3 regions of the Bradyrhizobium sp. SZCCHNS3002 genome follow, and region 1 is predicted to be linked to each of the others. Evidence: riboswitches for the same ligand, from Rfam matches in the RefSeq annotation. Region 1 holds a riboswitch; each other region holds the start of a gene.

Region 1 (7,202 bases):
GATAGGCCAGCACCTCGCCGCCAGTGAAGCCGTTCAGCGGCAGCACACCCTGCATGCTCATGGCTCAGTCTCCCTTCGCATGGGCAAGCCCGCGCGCCTTGCCGGCGGAATCGAGAAACGCGCTGGCGATCTCGAAGAACTCGGGGACATCGAGCAGGAACGCGTCGTGGCCCCGGTCGGTCTCGATCTCGGCGAACGACACCCGCGCGCTGGAGGCGTTGAGCGCATGCACCAGCGCGCGCGACTCCGCAGTCGGAAACAGCCAGTCGCTGGTGAACGACACCACGCAAAAACGGGTCTTGATGCCGCGAAACGCCGCCGCCAGCACGCCGTCATGGTCGCCGGCGATGTCGAAATAATCCATCGCCCGCGTCAGATAGAGATAGGAGTTGGCGTCGAAGCGCTCGACGAAGGACGATCCCTGGTAGCGCAGGTAGCTCTCGACCTGGAAATCGGCGTCGAAGGAGAACGTCGGCAGCTCGCGGTCCTGCATGCGGCGGCCGAACTTGCGATGCAAGGCGGCGTCGGAGAGGTAGGTGATGTGCGCAGCCATGCGCGCCACAGCCAGGCCGCGATGCGGATGCGTGCCCTTGTCGGCGTAACGGCCGTGATCCCAGTCGGGATCGGCCATCACGGCCTGGCGGCCAAGCTCGTGGAAGGCGATGTTCTGCGCCGAGTGGCGCGTCGCGCAGGCGATCGCGAGATTGGCGAACACGCGCTGCGGATAGGCCACCGTCCATTGCAGCGCCTGCATGCCGCCCATCGAGCCGCCCACCACGGCGAACAGCGTGTCGATGCCGAGATGGTCGATCAGCATCGCCTGCGCCCGCACCATGTCGGGGATGGTGATGATCGGGAAATCGAGCCCCCACACCTTGCCGGTGGCGGGGTTCAGCGAGGCCGGCCCGGTCGAGCCCATGCAGCCGCCGATCACGTTGGAGCAGATGATGAAATAGCGGCCGGGATCGAGCGGGCGGCCGGGGCCGACCAGCGTCTCCCACCAGCCGGGCTTGCCGGTGACGGGATGGCGGTTGGCGACGTGCTGGTCGCCGGTCAGCGCGTGGCAGACCAGCACCGCGTTCGACCGGTCGGCATTGAGCTCGCCGTAGGTCTGGTAGGCGATCTGGAACGGCGACAGGTCGACGCCGCAATCGAGCCTGAGCGGCTTGTCGGCGCCGAACTGCGCCACCGGCGAGCTCGGATGATCGACCTCGTGCGAGCGCTCGTCGGGCGCGACCGTGCGCAACGCGGATGTAGGCGTCGCGGATTTGGACGTCGCAGATTTGGACTTCGGCGTCAGACCTGTCATGTCTCTCACCCCAGCCTTCCGGCCAGGGCTCCCGAACCACGTGACACATCAGGCCATGAAAAACCCGGCCTGAACTGGGGTTCGGCCGGGATCGATAACGTCCCCGGCCTGTTTAGCGAGTTTTTTAACGTGGCTGCAAGCCGGCCGGCTCAAATGACCACGGAACGGGCAGAAACTAGTCCCGCGGGCGCTATTCGTCAAGGCAAGCTGGGGTTGACCGTTGGTCGGGCGCTCCGCCGCAGGTCAGCCAAGCCTGGATGGCGCAAGGTAAACTTGCTGTTGCGCAGGTCCGCGGCATCGGAGAGAACGGCATCCGTTCCTTTGGCCGCAGGTTTTCCCGTGGCCTCGCGAAGAGTGACACGGACCATGTCGAACCCGCCGCCCGCCCCGCCCTCGCTCGCCGATCTGCGCAAGGAGATCGATGCCATCGATGAGCAGGTCCATCAGTTGCTGATGAACAGGGCCGACATCATCGACCGGCTGATCAAGGTCAAGAAGACCCAGGAGGTCGGCTCGGCGTTCAGGCCCGCGCGCGAGGCCGACATGATGCGCCGCCTGGTGCAGCGCCATCGCGGCATCCTGCCGCTCGACACCGTCGAGGGGATCTGGCGCGTGATCGTCTCGACCTTCACCTATGTGCAGGCGCCGTTCTCGGTTCATGCCGACGTGTCGGTCGGCGAATCCGCGATGCGCGATTCCGCCAGGTTCCATTTCGGATTCGTGGTGCCCTACGTGCCGCATTTCAGCGCGCAAGCCGCGGTCGAGGCTGTGGCGCGCTCGAAGGGCGATCTCGCGCTGGTGTCGACGACCTCCGGCCATACGCCGTGGTGGATCACGCTCGAGCCCGTGGGCGCACCGAAGATCATCGCGCGGATGCCGTTCATCGAGCGCGCCGACCATCCCGCCGCGCTGCCGGTGTTCGCGGTGTCGCGCGTCGCCGACGATGCGCTGGTGCTCGAGGTCGAGACCTGGAGCATCCGCGTCTCCGGCTGGAATGCGCAGGTGTCGCGGGCGCTGTCGCCGCTCGCCGACGTCATCGCGGTGCCCGATACCGCCTTCGACGGCGCCGCACTGCTGGTATCGATCGAGTCGCCGTCGAACCTCGACAAGATCAGGGCTGCCCTGATCGCGGCGGGCGCCTCGGTACGCTCCGCCGCCCTCGTCGGCGGCCATGCGAAACGCTATACGGTTCCGAGCTGAGACGCCCTGCGCCAGTGATGATTTTCCGGAGTTGACGATGAACCGCCCCGTGCCGAACCCCGGCATCCTCGATATCGCGCCCTATACGCCGGGCAAGAGTCCCCAGCCGGAGCCGGGCCGCAAGGTTTTCAAACTGTCGGCCAATGAGACTCCGTTCGGCCCCTCGCCGAGGGCGATCGAGGCATTCAAGAGTGCGGCCACTCACCTGGAAGATTATCCGGAAGGGACTTCACGGGTGCTGCGCCAGGCGATCGGCCGCACCTACGGCCTCGATCCCGACCGCATCGTCTGCGGCGCCGGCTCCGACGAGATCCTCAATCTGCTGGCACACACCTTTCTCGGCCAAGGCGACGAGGCGATCTCCACCGCGCACGGCTTCCTGGTCTATCCGATTGCGACCATGGCCTGCGGCGCCAGGAACGTCGTTGCCGCGGAGACGGAGTATCGCACCGACGTCGACGCCATCCTTGCCGCGGTGACGCCGCGCACCAAGCTGGTCTGGCTCGCCAACCCGAACAATCCGACCGGCACCTACATCCCGTTCGACGAGGTCAAGCGGCTGCGCGCCGGCCTGCCGTCGCAGGTCGTGCTGGTGCTCGACGCCGCCTATGCCGATTACGTCTCGCGCAACGACTATGAGTTCGGGCTCGAGCTGGTCGCCACGACCGAGAACACCGTGGTCACCCATACGTTCTCGAAGATCCACGGGCTCGCGGCGCTCCGCGTCGGCTGGATGTTCGGCCCGGCGCATATCGTCGATGCGATCAACCGCATCCGCGGGCCGTTCAACGTTTCCTCGCCGGCGATGCTCGCGGCGGTCGCCGCGATCGAGGACACCGCGCATCAGCAGATGTCGAAGACGCACACGGAAACGTGGCGCAACTGGCTGACCGAGGAGATCGGCAAGCTTGGGCTGAAGGTCACGCCGAGTGTCACCAATTTCATCCTGATCCACTTCCCGACCGACAAGGGCAAGACCGCGGTCGAGGCCGACGAATTCCTGACCCGGCGCGGCCTCGTGCTGCGCGCGCTCGCCAACTACAAGCTGCCGAACGCGTTGCGCATGACGATCGGCACCGAGGAGGCCAATCGTCTAGTCGTGGAGGCTCTCAGCGAATTCATGAGGGCGACATGAGCGTCGCGGGGCGATTCGAACGCGTCGCGCTGATCGGCTTCGGCCTGATCGGCGGCTCGATCGCGCGCGCGGCGCGGCTGCAGGGCGTGGCCGGCGAGATCGTCACCACGGCGCGCTCGGAGAAGACGCGCGCGCGTGTCGCCGAGCTCGGCGTCGTCGACCGCGTCGTCGCGAGCAATGAAGAGGCGGTCAAAGACGCCGATCTCGTCATCCTCTGCATTCCCGTCGGCGCCTGCGGTCCGGTTGCGGCCGAGATCGCGCCGCATCTGAAGCCGGGCGCCGTCGTCTCCGACGTTGGCTCGGTGAAAGGCGCGATCGTGCGCGACATGGCGCCGCATCTTCCGGCGAACGTCCACTTCGTGCCGGCCCATCCGGTGGCCGGCACCGAGAATTCCGGGCCGGATTCCGGCTTCGCCGAGCTGTTCATCAACCGCTGGTGCATCCTGACGCCGCCCGACGGCGTCGATGCCGGCGCGATCGATCGTCTGCGTGCGTTCTGGACGGCGCTCGGCGCCAAGGTCGAGATCATGACGCCGGACCATCACGACCGCGTGCTCGCGATCACCAGCCACCTACCGCATCTGATCGCCTACACCATCGTCGGCACCGCCGACGAGCTGGCGCAGGTGACCGAGTCCGAAGTGATCAAATTCTCCGCCGGCGGCTTCCGCGACTTCACCCGCATCGCCGCCTCCGATCCGACGATGTGGCGCGACATCTTCCTGAGCAACAAGGATGCCGTGCTCGACATGCTTGGCACCTTCACCGAGGACCTGTCGAAGCTGACGCGGGCGATCCGGCGCGGCGACGGCGAGGCGCTGTTCGATCACTTCACCCGCACGCGCGCGATCCGCCGCGGCATCGTCGATATCGGCCAGGATTCGGCGGCGCCGGATTTCGGCCGGCCGCTGCCGCAGTTGAAGAAGAACTGAGGTCAGAACAGCGGAGGGACGCGGGCGACCTTGAACGGACCGAGCACGACGACGCCATCGGAGAACCGCAGCGGGAAGGTCCGCGCCTTGCGGCCTTCGAGGGTGGCCTCCTTGCCGAGCGCATTGATGCCAAGTGCGACGCCGACATTGGCGTTCTGCTTGACGACCTTTCCGAGGCCGGGAATGGCGCGGTCGAGCGCTCCGAGCAGGTTGTTGACGTCCTGCGACTTCACACCGGGCGCCACGCGGTCAAGCGTTCCCTGCGGCACGCCGTTCTCGAGCATCTTGTCGAGGCCGAGCGCCGGGATGACCTTTTCGATCCCGGCGACCGTCATCTGCACCTCGCCATCGATGTTGCCGTTGGCGGTCAGGCTGAGCGTGCCCGAGGCAACGGCGAGCAACTCGCCCTGCTGGATGCGCGATTGGACGATCTCGACATGACCGCCGGCGGCCTGGATCTCGCGAAACCGCTCCGGCCAGGGTTTGGGCCGGAAGTCCTTGAGCCCGGTGACGCGGGCCTGGATGTCGGCATTGAACGGTTCGGCCAGCAGCGGATGACCGCCCTGGATGCTGCCGTTTTCGATCTGCAGCGCAGTCTCCAGCACCGGATGATCCGACGGCGTGCCCTCGGCGAGACGGCCGTGCAATTCGGCATGATCGGCGCGCGCTGCGGGCACGGCGGTGTTGCCCTCGATGCGGTCGATGGTCGGTTGTTCGAACACGAGGTCGGCGCGCTGCGGCGGCCCCGGGAGGCCGCGGACGCTGGCCTCGCCGACGCGCCAGTTCACGGAGAACGACGCCGGTCCACGACCATCGGCAATCGTCGCGGGTCCCTTGAACTCCGCGATGATCCGCTTCGGGTCCCAAACCTGGGCGACGACGAGGATCTCGTCGAGCTTCGCATTCATCAAGGGCGTACCGGCCGCCTGCGAAAACAGCGCCACGCTTGGATCCGTGCAGCGGACCTCGAGCCGGAACGGGAAGCCCGCGACCGAGCGCTTCGCGCAATCATAGACGCGGCCGGACTTCGCCTCGCGGGCACGCCAGGCGTCGGCCTGGACATCCACTTGCGAAGCGGCGAAGAACCAGAATGCGCTCCACGCAACAGCGGCGATCAGGAGCAGGATGGGAGCGATGAAAAGCCCCAAGCGAGAGCGCCTGCGCGGCGGTTGCGGCAAACGAGACATGCAGGACACCCTTTGGGCAGCAATTTTGGCAATTCGGCGATCACGGATTGTGTATCTAAATTAACAATTCGCGAGCACCACACTTAGGCCTCCGCATTGATGTCCGCAATGACCCTCTCCGAACGCGACCTTCCCCACGGCGACCTCTGGGTCTTCGGCTACGGCTCGCTGATGTGGCGGCCCGGATTCGCCTTTCTCGAGCAGGTGCCGGCTCGGCTGATCGGCGAGCATCGCGCGCTGTGCGTCTACTCGTTCGTCCACCGCGGAACGCCGGAGAAGCCGGGCCTCGTGCTCGGTCTCGATCGCGGCGGCGCGTGTCGCGGCATTGCGTTTCGGGTCGCAGCAGACAAGCGCGACGAGACCATCGCCTATTTGCGGGCGCGTGAGCAGGTGACGTCGGTCTATCGCGAAATGACGCGCTCCGTGTGGCTGGAGAACGACGCGCGCGAGCGGGTGAGCGCATTGGTCTATGTGGTCGATCGCGGCCATGTGCAATATGCAGGCCGGCTGTCGCCGCAGGAGCAGTTGCGCCATGTGCGCCAGGGTCACGGCCAGTCCGGCGCCAATCGCGACTACGTGATCTCGACCGTGAAGGCGATCGAGGCGCAGGGCTTTCGCGATACGCAGTTGCATCGGCTGGCGACGATGCTGCACGATGACGGCCACTCGCTGCATCCTGCGCCAGGCAAGACATAGCCCTCAAGCCTTCACCGGCGCCCGCACCCCGCCAAACAACTGCGCCTGTTCCGCCTGCCCCGCGGCGACGAGCCGGCCGGTCGCCTCTTCGATGACACCCTGAATCCGCGCCATGAACTCATCGCGCGGCAGGCCAGGCGGCAGCGGATCGAGAAACTCCACGACGAGCGTGCCCGGATAGCGCAGAAATGTGCGGCGTGGCCAAAACAAACCCGAATTCAGGGCCACCGGCAGGCAGGGTACGCCGCAATCCGTGTAGATCAAACCGACCCCGCCCTTGTAGTCCGGCGGTGCGCCCGCCGGGCGCCGGGTGCCTTCCGGGAAGATCACGAACTGACGGCCATGCTTCACCTCCTCCGCCGCCCGCCGCATCACCTGCTTCAACGCGCGGGCGCCGGAGCTGCGGTCGATCGCGATCATGTCCGCCTTGACGAGATACTGTCCGAACAAGGGAATCCGCAGCAGCTCGCGCTTGAGAACGAAGAATGGCGCATCGAAGAAATGCAGCAGCGAGATCGTCTCCCACATCGACTGATGCTTGGCGGCGACGATCAGCGGCCCCTTCGGGATCTTCTCGACGCCGCGATATTCGACGCGGATGTTGCAGACGACGCGCATCAACACGATGTTGCTCTGCGCCCACCAGTTGGCGACGCGCAGCAGCGCCTTGCGGGGCATCGCCAGGGTCGGCAACGCGATCAGCGCCCAGAGCACGAAGTTCGGGTAGAACAGGATGTTGAACA
Region 2 (7,202 bases), on a different contig from region 1:
CGTTGTGGATCGACGACAATGCGCATGATGACATCGACCTGGCGGCTGCGGCAGGCGAGGCCGGCGTCAGCCCGTTTCATTTCCTCCGGATGTTCGCCGCTACGATCGGCGTGACGCCGCATCAATATCTGATCCGCTCCCGCCTGCGGCACGCCGCGCGGCGCCTCAGCGAGGAGGATACGCCGGTCACCGCCATCGCCTACGATTCGGGCTTTGCCGATCTGTCGAATTTCACCCGCACCTTCTCGCGCGCTGCCGGCGTGTCGCCGGCGAAGTTTCGCAAGGCCTCGCGCGGCGAGCGCAAGATTCTCCAAGACCGTCTGAGCCGCCATTGATTGGATGATCCCGGCGCGTGCGGCAGCCGCATGCGAAGCATGGAGATCATCGATGTACGATCATATCGGCCTCAGGGTCGGCAATCTCGACGCCAGCGTCCGCTTCTACACCGCCGCGCTGGCGCCGCTCGGCCACATCCTCTGCTCCAAGGACGAGGCGTCGGCGGGCATCGGCCCGAAGGGGCAGCCGGCGCTGTGGCTGTATCTCGACAAGGGCGCCAGCAAAGGCACCGCGCATATCGCGTTCCGCGCCCAGGACCACGCGGCGGTCGCCAGATTCCACAGCGAGGGTTTGAAGGCAGGAGGCGGCGACAATGGCGGCGCCGGGCCGCGCACGGACTACAGCCCGACCTATTACGCCGGCTTCCTGATCGATCCCGACGGCAACAACGTCGAAGCCGTATGTCCGTGAGGTCAGCGTCATGGCATCCATCCAGAAGGACATTCCGATCGCGGCCCCGGCCGGTGCAGTGTGGGACGCAGTGCGCGATTTCGGCGCCGTTCATACCAGGGTGGCGCGCGGCTTCGTGACCGGCACCAGGCTCGACGGAGACGTCCGCATTGTCAGCTTCGCCAACGGCAGCGTGGTGCGCGAGCAGCTGGTCGACTGCAACGATCAGCGCCGGCGCCTCGTCTACGCCATCAGGAACGAACGCATCAGCCAGCACAGTGCGTCGTTTCAGATCATCGCGGAAGGCGAGGAGCGCTGCCGGGTGATCTGGACCACCGACGTGCTGCCGCACGAGATCGCGCCCTATATCGAGCAGCAGATGGAGCTCGGCGCGCGCGCAATGCATGACACGTTGGGCAGGCTGCGCGGATAGCGGCTCAGCCGACACGCGCCGGGGGCGGCGCGTGCGCGTCAGGACCGCGTCCGGCCGCCAGCACGGCCGGGCGCAGCTCCAGCGCCGCGGCCGGCTTCGGCCCCCACCGCGTGAGCATGACGCTCGCGAGCGTCAGCACGCCGAGCAGCACCATCGAGGACGCCGCCAGCATGAAGAAGTCGCCCTCGGTCGCGGCATGGCTCAACAGATAAGAGCCACCTGCGGCGATGAACACGAGCCGCACCGTTTGCGCCAGCACCGGACCGATCACCCTGGCTGCGCCCTGCGAAGAGAAGTACATCGAGATCGCCAGGCCGATGAAGGCATACATCGGCGCGGCGACCTGCAGATAGTGCCGGCCGGCGCCGCGCGCGCTCTCGTCCTGGGTGAAGATGTCGACCCACAATTGTGGGACGATCGCGATCAGCGTCGACAGCGCGCCAACCGACGCGAACGACACCAGCCCCGCCGTCCAGGCGATGCGGCGGGCGCGCGCGATTCGCTGCGCGCCGATCGCCATGCCGACCATCGGCACCGAGGCCATGCCGACGGAGAAGGCGACCGTGGTCATCATGAATTCGAGCCGCGCGCCGATGCCGTAGCCGGCGAGCACCGCGGTGCCGAACGACGCCAGCATATGCGTGAAGATCGCGATCGACAGCACGGATTGCAGCGGCGAGAAGCAGGCGACGGCGCCGACCTTGAGAATGTCGGCGAACATCGCGCCGCTGATCCTGAGGCCGCGCAGCTTCGGCCGGACGCGCGCGCGCCCCGAAAATAGGTACCAGCCCATCACCGAGATGCTGACGCAGAACGCCAGCAGCGCGCCGGCGGCGACGCCGCGCATACCGAGCCCGAGGACCAGGCTGAGCGTGCCGCCCAGCACGATCTGCAGCATCGCCGAGCTCAGGATCATGAACGACGGCAGCTTCATGTTGCCGGTGCCGCGCAGGATGCCGGCCATCGAGTTCATCAGCCAGGGCAGGATCGCGCCGCCGAAGAAGATCTGCAGATAGGCCGTGGCATGGCTCAGCACCGCGCCGCGGCCGCCGAGCAACTCCAGCAAGGCCGGGCCGAACACCAGCATGCCGATCATGAAGGTCGCGCCGAACAGCAGCGCGATCAGCAGCGCATGCGAGGCGAGCGTCGAGGCGCGATCGGTGTCGCCGGCGCCCAGCGCCCGTGCGATCGCCGAGGCCACACCGCCGCCCATCGCGCCGCCGGACATCGTCATGGTCAGGATCACCAGCGGAAACACCAGCGCCATCGCCGCCAGCGCCTCGATGCCGAGCCGGCCGATATAGGAGGTCTCGGCGATGACGACGCAGGTGCCGGCCGTGTTGGCGATGATGTTCGGCCAGGCCAGCGACAGCAGGGTGCGCAGGATGGGGCCGTCGACGAGCTTATTCCGCATCGGCTTCTCGGGGGGCGGCAATGCACGCCCCTCGCCGACCGGAGTGTCGGCCAGGCCGATCTCGGACATCTCAGCTCCCCGCTCGGCCGCGCAGGTCGCGGCCGTCTTATCGTTCGATGGCTTGATAGCTGCCGTTGTCGTAGCACATCGCCCCAGCGCACCCAGTGCGGTGAGCGCATTGGGGGTACGCTTCCGGCGAGTAGCTGCATTAAGATACCTAGTTGATCACCAATAGATCGATCCTAGAGCGGCTCGCTCTCCTTTTGGATCAAGGCCATTGATGATGCAACCAAAGCGCGATACGACTTACTCCTATAAACAGGGAGGGCGACATGGAATGGGCCGCGCTGCTTAACGAAGAACGCTTCTTTTGGCCAACTAACTTGGACGTCGACAAGCGGCCAGAAACAGAAAATAGGTCTTGGGTCTTTCAACAGGACGCGGCACGCCTTTGCTCATCATCAGCATTCCGGCGATTGCAGGCTAAAACTCAAGTGCTGCCGTTTCCAAAAACAGACTATCCGAGGACACGTCTCACACATACGCTCGAAGTAAGCAATATTGGCCGACGCTTAGCTTTAAACGTTGGCCGCCGATTGGCAGAGTCCAACGCTTGGCAAACCACAGGACTAGACGCGATCGATTTCGCCGCAAATCTCGTAGAGATTACAGCCGCCGCGTGTCTGGCGCACGATATCGGGAATCCTCCTTTCGGACATGCAGGTGAAGATGCGATCAAGGGCTGGTTCGACGCACGATTTGCTCAGACCCAGCGCTATCCCAATCTGAGCCAAGTTACTGAAGATATACGACGAGATGTTCAACGCTTTGATGGTAACGCGCAAGGTTTTCGAGTTCTCACCTACCTTCAAGGCTGGGGGCGCGAAGGTGGATTGCAGATGTCTCTCGCAGTCCTCGGAGCCTTCTCAAAATATCCGCGGACGTCGAGATTTGCTGTATCAGACAAGTACGGCGTCATGTCGGAGGAAGCCGAGCAGGCAAAGTACATATTCTCCAAGCTCGGCATGAGGGAACTCGAAACCGACGGGAAAGACTTTGAATTCGCCAGACACCCGCTGGCCTACATCGTCGAAGCGGCAGACGACATCGCGTACGTCTCGGCCGACTTGGAAGATGCAGTACGCTCAAGCGTTCTCGAATTCGAGGCCGCCGAGAAAATGCTCCTGTCAATCGCCAGCCGAAGCTCCTACAAGCCGAACCAAACCGAGAGAATGAAGCGGTATAAAGACCTAAAGAGAACTTCAAAGATGGCTCGGCTTCGATATCTCAGGACCCACGCGACTACTGAACTGGTGCGTGAGGCAGAAGTGGTGTTTCTCGATAAACTGACCGCGATTATGGAGGGCACATATAGGGGAGAATTGCTTAAGGATTCAAAGCTCGGCGACGCAATCGCGGACATCAAATCAATCAGCCACAAAGAAGTCCACAATTCTCGCGGCAAGATCGAGAATGAAATTGCTGGCAAGAACGTCATATATGGACTGTTGGACATTTTTGCCGAAGCGTTTGAAACGCTCTTGCATCGTGGGGGACTAAACAAAGTATCAGATTTAGAGCGCAAACTGCTCTTGATTTTCCCATGGGATAACTACTTCCAGGCAGACCACCCGGATGAACTGACAGATCAAGTTGATAGGCTGAATCCTTCTCAGCTATTATATATGCTTGTAGACTTCGTCTCCGGCATGACAGACCGTTATGCATCCAGCATGTTTAGACAACTAACCGGCAACCAGCAACCGTTTGCCAACTGGTAACAGACCAGAAAGATGGAAGTGCTTGTCACCTGAAATGCTTTGATAGTTTTAGTCCCTGCAGCTGATAGTTAGATCCGATCCGCCGCCCATACATCGCGTTCGGCCGCGCCAGCATCTTCTCGTAGACTAGGCGGCCGACGATCTGGCCGTGCTCGAGGATGAACGGCACCTCGCGCGAGCGCACCTCGAGCACCGCGCGCGAGCCCTGCCCGCCGGCGCCGGCATAGCCGAAGCCGGGATCGAAGAAGCCGGCATAGTGGACGCGGAATTCGCCGACCAGCGGATCGAACGGCACCATCTCCGCGGCGTAGTCCGGCGGCACCTGCACGGCTTCCTTCGAGGCCAGGATGTAGAACTCGCCGGGATCGAGGATGAGGCTGCCGTCGGGCCGTGCCTTGATCGGCTCCCAGAACTCCTCGACCGGATAGCCGGCACGGCGGTCGACGTCGACGACGCCGGTATGGCGCTTGGCGCGGTAGCCGACATAGCCGTTCGCATTGCTGCCTGAGAGGTCGACGGACAGAGCGACACCGCCGGCGAGATCCGCATCATCGCGATCCACCAGCCGCTCGGCCTGGTGCAGCGCGATCAATTCGTCCTCCGACAGGACCGCGTCGCGATAGCGGAAGCGAACTTGGGACAGGCGCGAGCCTTCGCGCAACAGGACCGGAAACGTCTTCGGGCTGATCTCTGCGTAGAGCGGACCGTGATAGCCGGCGCCGATCATGTCGAAGCGTCGCGTGCCGTCGGCGATCACGCGGGTGAACACGTCGAGCCGCCCGGTCGAGCTCTTCGGATTGGCGGCCGCGACGATGTCCTTCGGCAGCGCCAGGCTCTCCAGCAGCGGCACGATGTAGACGCAGTTGGTCTCCAGAACCGCGCCGTCGGCGAGCGCGAACTCGTGCAGCTTCAATTCGTCGATGCGCTCGGCGACGGTCGATCCCGGCCCCGGCAGAAAGCTCGCGCGCACCCTGTAGGCGACGTCGCCGAGCCGCAGGTCCAAGCTCGCCGGCTGGATCTGGCTCTCGACGAAATCATATTCGGGAATGATCAAGCCGGCCTCCGCCATCGCCACGATCATGCGATCGGGGAGGATGCCGTGGGCGTCGGCGGGAAGCGAAAACGGCAAGGCCTGATCCTTTGCAGGCGCCGGAACGGCGGCTTGTGGAGCCAATATAGGGTCTTTTGACCGGTTATCCGATGGCCGGCTTGACGGAAAGGCCGGTTGCGACTATGAGCACCACTTATCCCGTGGTGATTTGAGCCGGCCGGCTTGCAGCCACGTTAAATAAGTCGCTAAACAGGCCGGGGACGAATGTGATCCCGGCCTTGAGGAGTTTTCCCAGGCCGGTTTTTTTGTGTCCATCGCGCCGAGCGCGGTGGTCACGATGGAGGTCACATGTCGAAGTCCCCCGCGAAGGCGCCGGTGTCGTTCGCCCAGTATCGTCCCGAAACCCGGCTGGTGCATTCCGGCACCTTGCGCTCCGAATTCGGCGAGACCGCCGAAGCGCTCTATCTGACGCAAGGTTTCGTCTACGCCACGGCCGAGGAGTGCGAGGCGCGCTTCAAGGGCGAGGATCCCGGCTTCATCTATTCGCGCTTCTCCAATCCGACCACGGCGATGTTCGAGCGCCGCATGATCGAGCTCGAGGGCGCCGAGGCCTGCCGCTCGGCCGCAACCGGCATGGCTGCGGTCACCACGGCGATCCTGGCCCCCCTGCGGGCCGGCGATCACGTCGTCGCGGCCAAAGCGCTGTTCGGCTCGTGCCGCTACGTGGTCGAGGATCTCCTGCCGCGCTACGGTATCGAGTCGACGCTGGTCGATGGGCTCGATCTCGACCAGTGGCAGAAGGCGGTCAGGCCGAATACCAAGAGCTTCTTCCTCGAGAGCCCGACCAATCCGACGCTCGACGTGATGGACATTCCCGCGATCGCCGAGATCGCGCACGCCCATGGCGCGCGGCTGATCGTCGACAACGTGTTCGCCACGCCGATCTGGCAGAGCCCGCTCGCGCTCGGCGCGGACGTCGTCGTCTACTCCGCGACCAAGCACATCGACGGCCAGGGCCGCTGCCTCGGCGGCGTGATCCTGTCGTCGGAAGCGTTCATCGCCGAGCACATCCACAACTTCATGCGCCAGACCGGCCCGTCGATCTCGCCGTTCAACGCCTGGGTCCTGCTCAAGGGCCTGGAGACGCTCGCGGTGCGCGTGCGCGCGCAGACTGAGACCGCCGGCAAGGTCGCCGATTTTCTCGCCGCGCATCCGAAGATCTCGCGGCTGATCTATCCCGGACGCGAGGACCATCCGCAGGCGGCGACGGTCAAGAAGCAGATGCGCGCCGGCTCGACCCTGGTCGGCTTCGAGGTGAAGGGCGGCAAGGCGGCGGCGTTCCGTATGCTCAACGGATTGAGGCTCGCGCGCATCTCCAACAATCTCGGCGACGCCAAGACGCTGGTCACGCATCCCGCAACGACCACGCATCAGCGGCTGACGCCGGACGCGCGCGCCGAGCTCGGCATCAGCGAGGGCTTCATCCGCTTCTCCGCCGGGCTCGAGCATGCCGACGATCTGATCGAGGATCTCGACGCCGCCCTCAGCGCGGCGTAGCGAATGGTGAAGTGGCGTCGCGAGTAGACCGATCTCATCCCTGCGCGCTACTTGTCATTCCTCATCCGCACATCACCTCCGGATCCCGGGGTTCGCTCGCGCGGCGAGCGCCCCGGGATAACGCCCGCGGCGTCACATCGGCCGATAGGTCGGCACCTCGGCCGGCGCGTTGATGCCGAGCTTGACCTGGCCAACCGAGCGGATGATGTCGTCGCCGAGCAGTTGTGCGAAGCAGGCATA
Region 3 (7,202 bases), on a different contig from region 1:
GATGGGAATCGATGTCGACCGCCAGCGTGGCCGCTGGCGGTATGAGTTTCGGGTGATCGGCCGTGATGGCCGCGTGCGCGAGGTCTATGTCGATGCGCGCAGCGGCGAGATCGAGCGGATCGAGGAAAAATAGATGCGTGTGCTGCTGGTCGAGGACGATCCGCGGCTGTCGTCCGACCTGGCGCGGACGCTGCAGGCGGCGGGCTATCTGGTCGAAACGTCCGACAACGGCGAGCAGGCCTGGTTTCTCGGCGACACCGAGGACTATGGCGCCGTGATCCTCGATCTCGGCCTCCCCGGCATGGACGGCCTGTCGGTGCTGAAGCGCTGGCGCGGCGCGGCGCGGCATATGCCGGTGCTGATCCTGACGGCGCGCGCGAGCTGGGCCGAGCGGGTCGACGGCATCGATGCCGGCGCCGACGATTATCTGCCGAAGCCGTTTCGCAACGAGGAGCTGCTGGCGCGACTGCGCGCGATCATCAGGCGCTCCGCCGGCCATGCCGCTCCGGTGCTTTCGTCGGGCGACCTGATGCTCGACGAGCGCCAGATGAAGGTCAGCCTGTCCGGCGTGCCGGTGACGCTGTCGCAGCTCGAATACCGGCTGATCGCCTATCTGCTGCGGCAGAGCGGCCGCGTCGTGCCGCAGCATGAGCTGGAGGAGAACGTCTACGGTCTCGGCCACGAGCACGACTCCAACGCGCTCGAGGTGCTGATCCGGCGCGTGCGCAAGAAGCTCGGCGCCGACATCATCGAGACCCGCCGCGGCTTCGGCTACATGATCCCGGAGACGACGGAATGAGGCTCGGCTCGCTGCGGCTGCGACTGGTGGCGGCGGGCACCATCGCGCTGCTGGTCGCGCTCGGCGTCGCCGGCTTCGGCATGGTCGTGCTGTTCAAGCGCCACGTCGCGCGCACGCTCGCCTCCGATCTCGACATCCACCTGCGCCAATTGCTGAACGGCCTCGAGGTCGATGCAGAAGGGCGCATCGTGGTCGCGCGGCCGCCGGCCGATCCGCGCTTCGTGGTGCCGCTGTCGGGGCTGTACTGGCAGATCTCGGACGATCACGGCCAGTTGCTGCGCTCGCGCTCGCTGTGGGACACCATCCTGCCGCTGCCCATCGACGAGCCCGGACCGAGCGACGTGCATCAGCATGAGCTCGCCGGGCCGGATGGCGAACACGTGCTGGTTGCCGAGCGCGGCATCCTGATGAATCCGGAAAGCCAGATCCGCGTGCGCGCGGCCGTGGCCTACGACCTCGACGGCGCCACCAGTGCGGTGCGGACCTTCGCCAAGGATCTGTCGATCGCGCTCGCCGTGCTGGCCGTCATCCTCGCCGTCGGCACCTCGGTTCAGGTCACTCTCGGCCTGCGTCCGCTCGGCGTGCTGCGCCGTGGCGTCGCCGAGATCCGCAGCGGCCGGCGCCAGCATCTTCCCGTGGACGTGCCGACCGAGGTGGCGCCGCTGGTCGAGGAGGTCAACGCGCTGCTCGATGCGCAGAGCCGCGAGATCATGCGCTCGCGCAGCCGTGCGGCCGATCTCGCCCACGGCTTCAAGACGCCGCTCGCCGCACTCGCGGCCGACGCCGCGCGCTTGAAGGAGCTCGGCCAGATCGAGCTGGCGCGCAATGTCGAGGATGTCGCCGAGGCGATGAGCCGGCAGGTCGATCGCGAGCTGGCGCTGGCGCGGCTGCGCGGCAAGGCTCGCGGCGGGCCGGAGGCCGCAACCGAGCTGGCGCCGCTGGTGAATGCGCTGCTCGGGACGCTCGGCCGCACGCCGGCGGCCGCCCATGTCAGCTTCGATGGCGAGGTGCCTCCAAGCCTGCGCGTCGGCATGGACCGCACGGATCTCGCCGAGGTGCTCGGCAATCTCCTGGAGAACGCCGCGCGTCATGCGGCGAGCACGGTTCGCATCGTCGCCAGTGCGACCCCTCTGATCGTCACTGTCGAGGACGACGGTCCGGGCATTCCGGACGCGAAGATCGGCCGCGTGCTCGAACGCGGCGGCCGCCTCGATGAGCAGGGGCCGGGCAGCGGGCTGGGGCTCGCGATCGTGCAGGACGTGCTCGAAGCCTATGGCTGGCGGCTGCACATCGGACGTTCCCAGCTCGGCGGCGCCAGGATCACGATCGCGCCGGCCATCGTCTCGGCGCTCCGCTGGTCGCACCCCGCGACGTCGCAGGCCACCCCGGCGCCGTCCATTCTGACAGCAGGCTGACATCCCGCGTCAGCGGCGCGACGCCCCCGGTCGGCTATTTCCTCCGGTCCTACCACCCCGCGCTCCGGCCTGCCGGCAGCGGGGGCCAATGGCCGAAGGAAGCTGATCATGCGCATTCGAAACTCCGCCAAGACGTATGGCTCCGTCGCGATCGCACTGCACTGGATCGTCGCCGTGCTGGTGCCGGCGGCCTGGATTTCAGGCCATCTCGGCGACGTGCTGCCACGTCCCGCTCATGACATGGGCCTGTTCATGCACGTCTCGCTCGGGCTGTCGATGCTCGGCTTCGCGCTGGCGCGCCTGGCCTGGCGCCTGGCCGATCCGCCGCCGGTGCCTGAAGCGACCAAATTCGGCGCGTGGACCGTTCATGTCGGCGAGATCACGCATCTGCTGATCTACGGCATCATGTTCGCCATTCCGGTGCTTGGCATCGTCACACAGTTTGCCCGCGGCTACGGCTTGCCGGTGTTCGGCCTGTTCGAGATCGCCTCACCCTGGATCGGCGACCGCGGCTTCGCCCACGACATGAAGGAGATCCACGAGGCGCTGGCCAATGGCCTGATGATCCTGATCGGCCTGCACGCAGGCGCCGCCTTGCTGCACCATTACTGGCTGCACGATCGCACCCTGCGGCGGATGGTGCCGGGACTGCGGTGATCGCGCCTGTCATCCGGGCCTGCTAGAAGGTCTCCGTCGAACACGCCATCGGAGGCCGCCATGCCGGCAACGCCGCACATCGAAAAGCACTTCACCGCGTCGGAGGTCGTCCGCGACGTCGTCATCGGCATGGCCGACGGCCTCACCGTGCCGTTCGCGCTCGCCGCCGGTCTTTCGGCGGCGGTCGCCAGGACCGACGTGATCGTCACGGCCGGCCTCGCCGAGGTCGTCGCCGGCGCGATCGCGATGGGGCTCGGCGGCTATCTCGCCGCCCGCTCCGACGCAGAGCACTACGCCGCCGAGGAGAAGCGGGAGCACGACGAGATCGAGAAGCTCCGCGGTCGCGAGGTCGAGGAGGTCGCGGCGATCTTTCGCGGCTATGGTCTCGAAGGCCAGGCCTTGACCACCGTGGTCGACGCCATCGCGTCCGATCGCAAGCGGTGGGTCGACTTCATGATGCGCTTCGAGCTCGGCCTCGAACGCCCGGATCCGAAGCGCGCGCCGGTCAGCGCGGTGACCATCGGCGGCTCCTACGTGATCGGCGGCCTGATCCCGCTGATCCCCTACATGCTGGCGGCCGACATCTCGTCGGCGCTCCGCATCTCCGTGATCGCCACTGGCATTGCGCTCTTGATCTTCGGCGCCATCAAGGGCCACTTCACCGGCGTCAACAAGATCAAGTCTGCGCTGCAGACCGCCCTCGTCGGCGGCCTCGCCGCCGGCGCCGCGTTCTGGCTGGCGCATCTGTTCGGGTGAGGTGGAGCGGGATTGCGGTCTAGGCCGTTCGGACGAAGGTCACCGGGCCGGTCATGATCCCGTCACCCGAGCTGTAGGGTGGGCAAAGAGGCGTACGCGGCAACGCCGCGTCGCATCGGGCCCACCGCGCGTTTCGAGCGGTGGCGATGGTGGTCACGCGCCGCTTTGCCAGCAGCGTCAAGATTGATGGCACGCTGAACTAACAACCTGCCGTAGGGTGGGCAAAGGCGCGCCGGGATGCGGCCTTGTCGGGCGAGCTTTCACGCGCGCCGTGCCCACCGCCTACACCCAGCGCCACCGATGGTGGGCACGCGCCGCCCTTGGCGTCGCTTTGCCCACCCTACGGCAGCGTTGTCTGTGACAAAGAGCTTTAGGCTCGCCGAGTTCGAGACTGTTGGTGCTCTGCGGATCTGGACGTCCTGACGACGGCGTTGGGTTGAGACCATGCGTCAGCCTTGAACCAGCATAGCTCACCTTTAGGCCAGAATCTGACGTTCCATCCAATTGGCCGTTGCGGGGAGTTATGGTAGTCGGTTTGGGTGAGCAAGACCCTGACCCCGACCAAAGCAAGAGACCTCGCGATCCGCCTCGCATCTGCTCGCCCTGACGAAGCGCTAAGCGTCGCAAGGGGGATAGAAGCACCTTGGTTCAGGTGTCAGGCGTTATCTCACGTCGCACGCCATTGGCCCGATGAAAGGTATAGCCGCCTCCTTGAAGAGGCGATTCTGGCAGCCGACTGTCAGGAGGATATTTTCAATCGTGTAGCCGTCTCGGCATGGCCGATCAGGGCATACCTCGAGCGCGGCAACGGGCCACCCGCCAAAGAACTTCTCACAAAGTATGTCGCTGCCTCCAGCGCCATTGAAAACATGGGGAGTCGTTCAGAGGCGCTGTTTTCCATATTTCAAGCGTCAAAGCCCTTCGACACCGGGTTATGGCGCCCTGTATTTTGGGCTTTGGTGGCAGCAGCGGAGCCTGCTCTTTCCTGGCGTCAGCTTAGAAACCTGAGGGACGCCGTCGCAATGGTTGCCTCCGATCACGATGAATTGGTGCATCAGGTATTTGAGAAGCTTTCTGAACCGAAAAATCTTTCGACCGTGAGACGCTACCTCGGCCAACATATCAAGCAGCAGCCGCGCTCCTATTTCTGAGTCATGAGCCGCCGAAGCTAGCTGCGATCGCCTGCTTTTCGTGGAGCAAGAGAGGGTCACCTGACGACGCGGATACCGAAACCCGCCGCGCCTGCGGATGAAGCCCGCCTGGACGTGGCCGCGCCGGCAGACCCTTTCGGATTGGTCAGCCTCATGTCATGATGGCTGATGATGCGCGCGCTTCTCCTCATGACTTCAATCATCGTGCTTGCAACCGCTCCAGCCGCGGCTCAGCGGTTCGATGGCAATGATCCGGTGTGCCTCCAGACATGGGACTGGGGCGGGTCCAGCACGATCGCGTGCCAGTACAGGTCGTGGGAGGCGTGCAGAGCGGGGGCCGCGGGCCTTTCGGCCATGTGCTTGCCGAACCCCTATGCACAGCGCCCGCCTGAGCCGAGCCGCCGTCGGCCTCCCCGGTAGGCGCTGATTGTGGTCTGACAAGACCCCGATCTTCGACGGAGCGGCCATCGTCGGAGCCGACCAAAAGGTTCGAGATGAGCCAGGAGCGGCCACGCGTTGTTCCTCAAACTGGGGGCGTACTTGCCAAGCTCGATAGTGCCCGCTATCGTCAACTCCAACATCAAGAGTTGGGCCGACGCCCAGCGCCAACCTGCTCCCCGAGCAAGGTGGCTTTCTTCCTTCGGAAGAAGATGTGGCCGGTCCGGCAACTAAACGGGACAAGCCACCACGGCGTCATGCGCTCATCTCTTCGAAGAAGGGGACGAGAATGACTGTCGATCGAATCGAAATTGAGCTGGCCGATGCAAGGTCCCCGGACCTGATTAATCTCGTAACCGCGCTGGACGATTTCTTAAACAAGGTCTGCGGGGTGGAGAGGAATCACGGCTCTCCAATTGATCGGCTAGCGCACGACGACACGCAAATGTTTATCGCGCGGATTGCCGGACAAGCCGTTGGCTGTGCAGGGCTGCAGGTGTTCGCGGATGGTACCGGGGAGGTGAAGCGCATGTATGTCGTCACCGAGGCTCGGACAACTGGAATAGGCAGCAGGCTCCTGACGCGCGTTGTGGAAGCGGCCTTGACCGCCAAGCTGTCGGTTCTGCGGCTGGAAACCACGGAATTTCTTCCCGATGCCCAGAGGCTCTATCGGGCGAAGGGGTTCGTTCCGTGCCCAGCGTATGGCCCTTACGTTTCCAACCCGATCAATTTGTACTTCGAGAGATGGCTGACGAAATGATGGTCGAGGGCGATGTGACGACAAGGAATAGATGATCAAGTCTGCTTTTCGATCGTGTTGCACAATCGAGATCGCCTCTCAGACCAGCCTTACATGGGGTGGTTACTCCGCCATCGCTAGCATCCTACATGGTTGAGGTCGAGCATTCAGATGGCACGGAGATGCTTGTGTTATTTTTCTTGCATCGAGGAGGCACGGTTTGCTTTCGGAAAGCTCCCAAGGACAGAAGAGTTGATAGCGCGTGACGATCCTTACCTGTTGAAGAGGTTGGCGTCCTCATCGCCGCGTTGAATAAGGATGAGTAGCGATTTCTCACCAGCCGGTCACACAGTTTGGTCGTAAGGGAGTTCCGTTCGTTCCATGTCCGTTGTGGGCCAACAAGAGACGTCGCCATGAGGATGGTTGGCGGGTATCCAAAGAAAACACTTCAACAGGCGTTCTGCTTAATTCCGTTAATGATTAGTGTGTAGCAATCTGGTCAAGCTCGCAACGGGTGGGATCATCCTATGCATATTCGCCAGATTGTTTTCGCTGTCGTGCTGCTGCTCGGCGCTTTGGTTCGGTTCGAGCATGCCCAAGCTGAAGATGGCTTCCCAGCAGCGGAGTGGGAGCGCGTCACGCCTGCAGAATTGGGTTGGTCAGAAACCGGATTGACCCAAGCGCGATCCTTTTCGGATCAGATTCATTCGAGCGCGGTTGTGATCGTTCAGCACGGCAAGGTCGTGGCCGAGTGGGGCAGTACGACGAAGCCGATGGAAGTCGCTTCAATCCGCAAGAGCATGCTCAGCGCCCTGATCGGCATCGCAGTGTCGGATCACCAGATCAACCTTGACAGCACGCTTGGCGAACTTGGCATCGACGATAACCCGCCTGGCTTGACCGGGGTCGAGAAGGGCGCGACGGTGCGCGAACTCCTCGAAGCGCGTTCCGGGGTCTACCACGCGGCGCTCTATGAGACGCCGGACAATGCCAAGATGAGACCGCCGCGCGGCAGTCACCCGCCCGGCACCTTCTGGTATTACAACAATTGGGACTTCAACGCGCTTGGCACGATCTACGAGCACGCAACTGGCATCGGCCTCTTCGAGGCGCTCGACCAAAAGATCGCAAAGCCAATCGGCATGCAGGACTACCGGCCACAGGATGGCAGCTACGTCCGCGGCGAAGCGTCTATCCACCCCGCCTATGAGATCCGCATGAGCGCACGGGACTTGGCGCGTTTTGCA

What was found. A riboswitch is a leader RNA that binds a small molecule or an ion and turns the genes downstream of it on or off. The one in region 1 is predicted to bind S-adenosylmethionine.
Region 2: it holds a riboswitch for S-adenosylmethionine, as region 1 does, so the genes downstream of both, QW845_RS10940 (O-succinylhomoserine sulfhydrylase) here and QW845_RS33210 (homoserine O-acetyltransferase) in region 1, are expected to answer to the same signal.
Region 3: it holds a riboswitch for S-adenosylmethionine, as region 1 does, so the genes downstream of both, QW845_RS31255 (GNAT family N-acetyltransferase) here and QW845_RS33210 (homoserine O-acetyltransferase) in region 1, are expected to answer to the same signal.

What each region holds. Positions count from the first base shown of each region.
Region 1 is NZ_JAUHHY010000026.1:59,284-66,485, reverse strand. It holds gene metW (methionine biosynthesis protein MetW) at 1-61, opposite strand, end outside; gene QW845_RS33210 (homoserine O-acetyltransferase) at 65-1,318, opposite strand; SAM riboswitch at 1,401-1,480, opposite strand; gene QW845_RS33205 (chorismate mutase) at 1,676-2,509, shown strand; gene hisC (histidinol-phosphate transaminase) at 2,547-3,644, shown strand; gene QW845_RS33195 (prephenate/arogenate dehydrogenase family protein) at 3,641-4,576, shown strand; gene QW845_RS33190 (DUF2125 domain-containing protein) at 4,579-5,763, opposite strand; gene QW845_RS33185 (gamma-glutamylcyclotransferase) at 5,863-6,459, shown strand; gene QW845_RS33180 (lysophospholipid acyltransferase family protein) at 6,463-7,202, opposite strand, start outside.
Region 2 is NZ_JAUHHY010000004.1:264,997-272,198, forward strand. It holds gene QW845_RS10910 (AraC family transcriptional regulator) at 1-335, shown strand, start outside; gene QW845_RS10915 (VOC family protein) at 388-747, shown strand; gene QW845_RS10920 (SRPBCC family protein) at 758-1,159, shown strand; gene QW845_RS10925 (MATE family efflux transporter) at 1,164-2,642, opposite strand; gene dgt (dGTP triphosphohydrolase) at 2,906-4,354, shown strand; gene QW845_RS10935 (2'-deoxycytidine 5'-triphosphate deaminase) at 4,380-5,483, opposite strand; SAM riboswitch at 5,596-5,675, shown strand; gene QW845_RS10940 (O-succinylhomoserine sulfhydrylase) at 5,754-6,962, shown strand; gene QW845_RS10945 (GDSL-type esterase/lipase family protein) at 7,095-7,202, opposite strand, start outside.
Region 3 is NZ_JAUHHY010000021.1:105,870-113,071, forward strand. It holds gene QW845_RS31220 (PepSY domain-containing protein) at 1-133, shown strand, start outside; gene QW845_RS31225 (response regulator transcription factor) at 134-799, shown strand; gene QW845_RS31230 (sensor histidine kinase) at 796-2,214, shown strand; gene QW845_RS31235 (cytochrome b) at 2,323-2,871, shown strand; gene QW845_RS31240 (VIT1/CCC1 transporter family protein) at 2,932-3,627, shown strand; gene QW845_RS31245 (hypothetical protein) at 4,167-4,778, shown strand; gene QW845_RS31250 (DUF3551 domain-containing protein) at 4,950-5,198, shown strand; SAM-I-IV-variant riboswitch at 5,351-5,460, shown strand; gene QW845_RS31255 (GNAT family N-acetyltransferase) at 5,506-5,976, shown strand; gene QW845_RS31260 (serine hydrolase) at 6,483-7,202, shown strand, end outside.